DNA from 2 places in the Nocardioides kongjuensis genome. Region 1 is predicted to be linked to the other one. Evidence: riboswitches for the same ligand, from Rfam matches in the RefSeq annotation. Region 1 holds a riboswitch; the other holds the start of a gene.
What was found. A riboswitch is a leader RNA that binds a small molecule or an ion and turns the genes downstream of it on or off. The one in region 1 is predicted to bind thiamine pyrophosphate.
Positions count from the first base shown of each region.

Region 2: it holds a riboswitch for thiamine pyrophosphate, as region 1 does, so the genes downstream of both, BJ958_RS22465 (thiamine ABC transporter substrate-binding protein) here and thiE (thiamine phosphate synthase) in region 1, are expected to answer to the same signal.

Region 1 covers NZ_JACCBF010000001.1:951,867-955,495, forward strand. The annotation lists gene lipA (lipoyl synthase) at 1-62, shown strand, start outside; gene lpdA (dihydrolipoyl dehydrogenase) at 59-1,420, shown strand; TPP riboswitch at 1,476-1,583, shown strand; gene thiE (thiamine phosphate synthase) at 1,601-2,185, shown strand; gene BJ958_RS04515 (FAD-dependent oxidoreductase) at 2,182-3,204, shown strand; gene thiS (sulfur carrier protein ThiS) at 3,201-3,392, shown strand; gene BJ958_RS04525 (thiazole synthase) at 3,397-3,629, shown strand, end outside.
Region 2 covers NZ_JACCBF010000001.1:4,676,334-4,679,962, reverse strand. The annotation lists gene BJ958_RS22470 (ABC transporter permease) at 1-416, opposite strand, end outside; gene BJ958_RS22465 (thiamine ABC transporter substrate-binding protein) at 428-1,495, opposite strand; TPP riboswitch at 1,487-1,595, opposite strand; gene BJ958_RS22460 (MBL fold metallo-hydrolase) at 1,603-2,670, opposite strand; gene BJ958_RS22455 (SDR family oxidoreductase) at 2,680-3,504, opposite strand; gene BJ958_RS22450 (NAD(P)H-dependent amine dehydrogenase family protein) at 3,501-3,629, opposite strand, start outside.

The DNA of each region.
Region 1 (3,629 bases):
ACCGCGCCGGACGTCTCCACCGCGACGCGCTCCAGCGCCGCACCGAAAAGGAACTCTCATGAGCAAGGTCGATCTCGTCATCCTCGGCGCCGGCAGCGCCGGCTACGCCTGCGCGCTGCGTGCAAGTCAGCTGGGCCTGTCGGTGGTTCTCGTCGACCGCGACAAGCTAGGCGGCACCTGCCTGCACCGCGGATGCATCCCCACCAAGGCACTGCTCCACGCTGCAGAGGTCGCCGACCACGTCCGCGAGGCCCCCGCGCTCGGCATCGGAGCCGAGCTGACCGGCATCGACATGGACAAGATCCACCGCTACCGCACCGGCGTCATCGACCGCCTTCACCGTGGCCTGACCGGTCTGGTCGGCAGCCGGGGCATCGAGGTCGTCGCGGGTGAGGGCCAGTTCGTCGGTCCGAACACCGTCCAGGTCGGCGAACGCACCATCGAGGCTGACGCGGTCGTCCTGGCGACCGGCGCCCGGCCCCGCCGGATTCAGGGTATCGAGACCGACGGCACCCACATTCTGACCTCGGACGACGCCCTGACGCTCGGCCGCGTCCCCTCCTCCGCGATCGTCCTCGGAGGAGGCGTCATCGGATGCGAGTTCGCCTCCCTCTGGCGCTCGCTCGGCGCCGCTGTCACCGTCGTCGAGGGCCTTCCCCGCCTCGTCGCCAGCGAAGACGAGGACATCTCGCGGCAGCTCGATCGCGCGCTCAAGCGGCGCGGCATCAAGATCCAGACGGGTCAGAAGGTCACCGGGGTCGAGCGCACCACGGACGGCGTGCGCGTCGCGTTCGAGGGCGACTCCACAGCAGAGGCAGAGGTCCTTCTCGTTGCTGTCGGACGTGAGGCCGTCATCGACGGCTTCGAGGAAGCCGGCATCGCCGTGGACCGTGGTGTCGTGGTCACCGACGAACGGCTGCGCACCAACCTGACCAACGTGTACGCCGTCGGTGACCTCGTCGCCGGGCCACAGCTCGCGCACCGCGGCTATGCCCACGGCATCTTTGTCGCCGAAGAGATCGCCGGACTCGCGCCCCGGCCCGTGAACGACGAGCTCGTGCCCAAGGTGACCTTCACCCAGCCGGAGATTGCCTCCGTCGGACTCACCGAAGCTGTCGCGCGTGAGCGCTACGGCGACCAGATCACCTGCGCGACACAGGACCTGGCCGGTAACGGTCGCAGCCTGATCCTCGGCTCGGGCGGAATGGTGAAGGTCGTGCGGCGGCACGAACACGAGGTCCTCGGCGTCCACATCGTCGCTGCACGCGCTGGCGAGATGATCGGCGAAGGGCAGTTGCTGACCAGCCTCGGAATCGCACCCGAAGCGGTCGCGCCCTTCGTCCATGCGCACCCCACCCAGCACGAGGCCTTGGGGGAGGCCCTCCAGGCCCTCGCCGGAAAGGCGCTGCACGGCCACTAGAACTGCGGCGGGGCTGCTGCGTTCGACCCCGGCAGCCCCGCCGCCTCCATCCCAACCACAAGCACACGGGCGCTCCAGCCAGGAGCTGAGAGGGAGCTAGCGCGCTCCAACCGTTGAACCTGACCCGGGTCATACCGGCGGAGGAAGTGAGAGGTCATGATTCCAAGGTTGTTCTGCCTGGTGAGTGACGAACGCCAGATCTCGTTCGCCCACCACCTCGTCGACGCGGGCATAGACGGCTTCCAGGTGCGAGCCAAACAAAGCAGTGCACGCGACATGACGCGAATGACGCGCAAGCTCATCGACGAAGTACGTCCACGAAGCATTCCCGTGCTGGTCAACGACCGACTCGATGTCGCCCTCGCGGTGGACGCTGACGGAGTGCACCTTGGGCAGGACGATCTTGCCGTTGCCGAGGCGCGGCGGCTCGCGCCCTGGATGATGATCGGCGCCACCTGCCGAACTCGCGAAGATGTCGTGAGGGCGGAGGGATCGGGCGCGGACTACGCCGGAATCGGCCCGTTGTTTCCCTCGACCTCCAAGGCAGATCTGCCGGAACCGTTGGGGCAGCAGAACCTGGAACCGGCGGTGGGTGTTCTACCGCTGATCGGCATCGGTGGGATCAACCAGGGTCGAGCCTCAGCAGTCGTCAACTCGGGCGCCCACGGCATCGCCGTGATCAGCGCGATCTGGGATGCCCCCGACCCGATCAATGCAGCTCGCGATCTCGCAGTAGCCCTAGCCAAGGCTCAGGTGATCCTGTGACGCGCATCAGGATCTGCGGAGCGGGCATCATCGGCTTGGCCTGCGCCGAGGAGCTGTTGCTCCGCGGCCACGACGTCGAGGTCGTCGACCCCGCCCCCGGCTCCGGGGCGTCGTACGCCGCCGCCGGGATGCTCTCGCCGTCCGGCGAGCTGTGGCACGGCGAGGCCGACCTGTTCCGCCTGGGCCGGGCCTCGGCCGACCTCTGGCCCGCGTACGCCGCCCGGCTCGGCGTCGCCTTGGCGCAGAGCGGCACGCTGCTGGCTGGCGCGGATGCCGGCGACGTCCAGGAGATCGACCGCCAGCTCGGCCTGCTCGCGGAGGCGGGCGTGGCTGTCGAGGCGCTGACCCGCCGCGAGCTGGTCGCCCGCGAGCCCGGGCTCGGACGCGTCACCGGCGGTGCCTGGCTGCCCGACGACCACTCTGTCGACCCCCGTTCGGTGGTCGCTTCGCTGCTGGCCCGCGTGCCGGTCGTGCCGGTCGCCTCCGGTGCGCGTGTCGACCTGACTGTGCTGGCGACGGGGGCGCACCTGCCGGCGCCGTACGCCGCGCTGGTCCGGCCCGTCCGCGGCGAGATCCTACGACTGCGTGCCCACGCGCCCGACCAGGCGCCCGCGACCACCGTCCGCGGCCTCGTCCACGGCGAGCCCGTGTACGTCGTGCCGCGCTCGGGCTCCGACGAGATCGTCATCGGGGCCACCTCCGACGAGCACGACACCCCGCCGGTGCCGACCGTCGAGGGCACCTTCCGGCTGCTCGAGGCAGCCCGCGCGCTGCTGCCCGGGCTGGACCGCGCCGAGCTCGTGGAGGTGACCGCCCGCGATCGCCCGGGCACGCCCGACAACCTTCCGCTGGTGGGCCCGACCGGCGAGGACGGCGTGCTGCTCGCGGCCGGCCACTACCGCCACGGCGTGCTGCTCGCCCCGATCACCGCGCAGGCGCTCGCCGACCACGTCGAGACCGGTGCCGTCGACCCCGCGCTCGACCCGCGCCGTTTCGTGACCGAAGGGAGTGCCGCATGAACCTGACCGTCAATGGATCCGCGCGCGAGGTCGCCGAGGGCACCGTCGTACGCGACCTGCTCCCGGAGGACTGCCGGGGCACCGCGGTCGCCGTCAACGGCGCGGTCGTGCTCCGCGCCGACCACGCCACCACGCCGCTCACAGAGGGCGACGTGGTCGAGATCGTCACCGCCGTGCAGGGAGGCTGAGCAGATGACCGACGAGACCCTGGTGATCGCGGGGGAGAAGCTCCCCTCGCGGCTCTTCCTCGGCACCGGCGGGCTGCCCCGCCCGGCGCTGCTCGAGCCGGTCATCGAGGCCGCCCGCCCCGGCATGGTCACCGTCTCCATGCGCCGCCTGCCCGGTACGTCAGAGGGCGGAGTCCTCGAGACCATCCAGCGCCTCGGCATCAAGATCCTGCCGAACACCGCCGGCTGCCGGACTGC
Region 2 (3,629 bases), 3.7 Mb from region 1:
AGGCCGATCAGGATCGCGGCCGGGGTGCCGTCGAGGTCGAGGAAGCCGAGCGGCCCCGACGACGAGATCAGCTCACGCACCGCGAGGCCGACGACCACGGTGGGCAGCACGAACGGGACGAGGAGCGCCGTGCGGACCAGGGCACGGCCGGGGAAGCGCAGCCGGTGCAGGACGTACGCCGCCGGCAGGCCGAGCAGCACCGCGCACGCGGTCGCGACCGTGCTGGTCCACACGGTGAACCACAGCACCCGGCCGGTGCGCGGGCGGCGCAGCACGTCGAGCACGGCGCCCGGGTCGAACGAGCCGTCCGGCCACACCCCGCGGTGGAGCATCGCCCCGACCGGCAGCACGAAGAAGACGGCGACGACGGCGACCGGGACCGCGGCGAGCAGTCCCAGCGCCAGTCGTCGGGTCACCGTCGCACCACCTATCGCGACACGATCTCCGTCCACTGCTCCAGCCACGCCTTGCGCTTCTCGGTGATCTCGGCCGGCGCGACCTGCTCGGTGGTCGCGGGCCGCTTCGCGAACTTCGCCCAGTCGGCGGGCAGCTCGACGGAGGCGTCGACCGGGAAGACGTACATCGACTCGGGCAGCGCGGCCTGGACCTCGGGCGAGAGCAGCCAGTCGATCACCGCGTGCGCGCCGGCGGTGTTGGTCGTGTCGCCGTGCAGCACGCCGGCGTACTCCACCTGCTCGAAGCAGCCGTCCAGCAGCGCGCTGGTCGTGGTCCGGTCGCCCGCCTTGGTCAGCGTGAACGCCGGCGAGGAGTCGTAGGACACGACGATCGGACGGTCTCCGCCGGAGAAGGTGAAGTCGGTGAAGTACGCGTCGGACCAGCCCTTCACGACCTTGGCGCCGTTGTCGACGAGCTCGGTCCAGTACGACGGCCAGCCGTCGCCGTACCTGGCTATCGTGGCCAGCAGGAAGGCCAGGCCGGGCGAGCTGGTGCTGGCGCCCGGGATCACGAAGAGATCCTTGTAGGCGGGCTTCGTCAGGTCGTCGAGGGTGGTCGGCGCCGGGATTCCCTTGGCCCGGAACCACGCGTCGTCGACGTTGACGCAGACGTTGCCGGTGTCGATCGGCGTGAGCGCGTGGTCGTCGTCGCCGTCGAGCTCGTGGGCGGCGGCGCCCTCCGGCAGGGTCGGCGCGTACGACGCGAACACGCCCTCGTCGACCGCACGCGTCGCGAAGGTGTTGTCGACGCCGAAGACGACGTCGCCGACCGGCTCGTCCTTGGTCAGCACCAGCTCGTTGGTCAATGCGCCCGCGTCCTCGAGCTTGCTGATCCTCAGGTCGTAGCCGGTGTCCTTCTCGAACGCCTTGACCAGCTCGTCGGGGATCGCGAACGACTCGTGGGTCACCAGCGTGACCGTCTTGTCGTCCGCCTTCTCGTGGTCGCTCTCGCTGCTGACCAGCGAGCAGCCGCTTGCGAGCAGGACCGTGGTGGAGAGGGCCACCAGGCTGAGGCGGCCGGTGAGCATGCGCGTACGCATCGGATGACTCCCTTCGCCGGTGCTAACCGGATCAGGTTCGGAGGGTCTGCGGCCCGCGCCGCACTCTCAGCACCCGGATGGTGCTCCCCTGTCGGACGCCTCCGATTCTAGGACGCCGTGTAGACCACGCCGTCCGGCAGGTCCACCGCGCTGGCCTGGCCCCGGGCGACGAGCAGGTCGAGGTGCGCCTTGGTCTCCATCGCGGCCATGCCCTGGCTGAACACGTCGAGCTCGCCGAACGCCCGCTCGTGCCGGGTCCAGCCGAGGTCCTTGGCCACGACGAGGGAGGTGGCGGAGCCGCGCTCCTTCAGGGACGCCAGGCACAGGTCGAGGCGGTCCTCGTGGTGGGCGAGGAGCTCGTCGACGCGCTGGTACGACGACGGAGCGACCGGGCCGTGCGCAGGCAGGATGCGCAGGTCGGGGAGCTCGCGCACCCGGGCGAGGGAGGCCATGAACTGGCCGAGGGGCTGGTCCGCGGGCGGGACGGTGAACCCGATCGACGGGGTGATCGTGGGGAGCACGTGGTCGCCGGAGAAGAGGACTCCCTCGGCCTGGTCGGCGAAGACGTAGTGGCCAGGGGTGTGGCCGGGGGTGTGCACGGCGTCGAGACGGCGACGGCCGACGTCGAAGCTGCGGTCGCCCTCGAGCCAGGTGTCGGGGAACGCCCAGTCGACGGGCTTCGGCAGCTCCCCGGGACCGGCCGCCCACAGCTGGGCGATCTCCTCCGCGCCGGCGGTGCGCAGCACCGCGAGGAAGGGGCTCTCGTCGAGCCCGTCGCGCCCGGCCCGGTGCAGGAGCTCGAGCGCCGGCTGCTCCTCGCGACCGAGGGCCACGTCGGCGCCGTACTCGTGCCCGAGGACGGTGGCCAGCGTGAAGTGGTCGCGGTGCACGTGGGTGACCAGGAACCGCTTGATGTCGCCGAAGCCCGAGCCGATCGAGCGCAGCGAGGTGTCGAGCAGCTCCCGGGCGACCGGGATCGACCAGCCGCCGTCGATCAGGGTGAGCCCGTCGTCGCCCTGGACGACGTACACGTTGATCGCCTTGAGCGCGTCCATCGGCAGCGGCAGCGGGATCCGGTGGATGCCCTCGGCGACCTCCCAGGCGCCCTCGTCGGCCCAGTGCCGACCCGAGTCGGGCGAGACGGCGTGTCCGGTGGCGATCCCTCCAGTGCTCATGAACGCACTCTAGGTGGCGTTCACATCCGGTCGCAGATCGGGTAGCCGGAGGTCGAGGTTCGGCTCCTGGATGCCGCCGTCGACCTCCAGCAGCTTGCCGGTGACGTACTTCCCGGCGGGCGAGGCGAGGTAGACCACCGCGGCGGCGATGTCCTCGGCCTCGCCGATCCTGCCGAGCGGCGTCGCCTCCTCGAGCTGGGTCTTCATCTCCGGCACCCCGGCCACGAACTCCAGCGCGCTGGTCATCACCGAGCCGACGAAGACGCCGTTGACCCGGATCTCCGGGTTGAGGTCGGTGGCGGCCAGCCGTGACCAGTGCGCGAGCGCCGCCTTGGCGGTGCCGTAGGCGAGGTACCCGCGCCCGGCCAGCCGGCCCATCGCCGAGGAGATCGAGGTGATCGACTTCTGCCGGCCCTCGCCCGCCGACCTCAGCATGAGCGGTACGGCGGCCCGGCTGAGCGCGTGCGCGGTGGCGACGTTGAAGTGGAAGGCCTCCTCCAGGTAGGCCACGTCGGTGTCGAGGAAGGCGTTCGGGATGGTGCCGCCGACGTTGTTCACGACGACGTCGAGCCGACCGAACTCGTCGAAGGCCGCATCGGCGAGCGCGGCGACCTCGTCGGTGTGCGCGAGGTTGGCCGGTACGACGAGCGCGCGGCGCCCGGCGTCCTCGATCCGGACCGCGACCTCCTTGAGCTGGGCCTCGGTGCGCGAGGAGATGACGACGTCCGCGCCGGCCTCGGCGAGGGCGATCGCGGTGGCCGCGCCGATGCCGCGGCCGGCGCCGGTGACGACGGCGACGTGGTCGGTGAGGCGGAACCGGTCGAGGATGCTCATCGCTCCCCCTCGGTGCCCGTGCCGGCGACCAGGCCACGGCCGGTGACCAGCGGGAGGTCGAGCGCGGTGACCAGCCCCGGCTTCGCGGCGACGACGGCGGGGATCGCGTTGATCAGCCGCTGCGC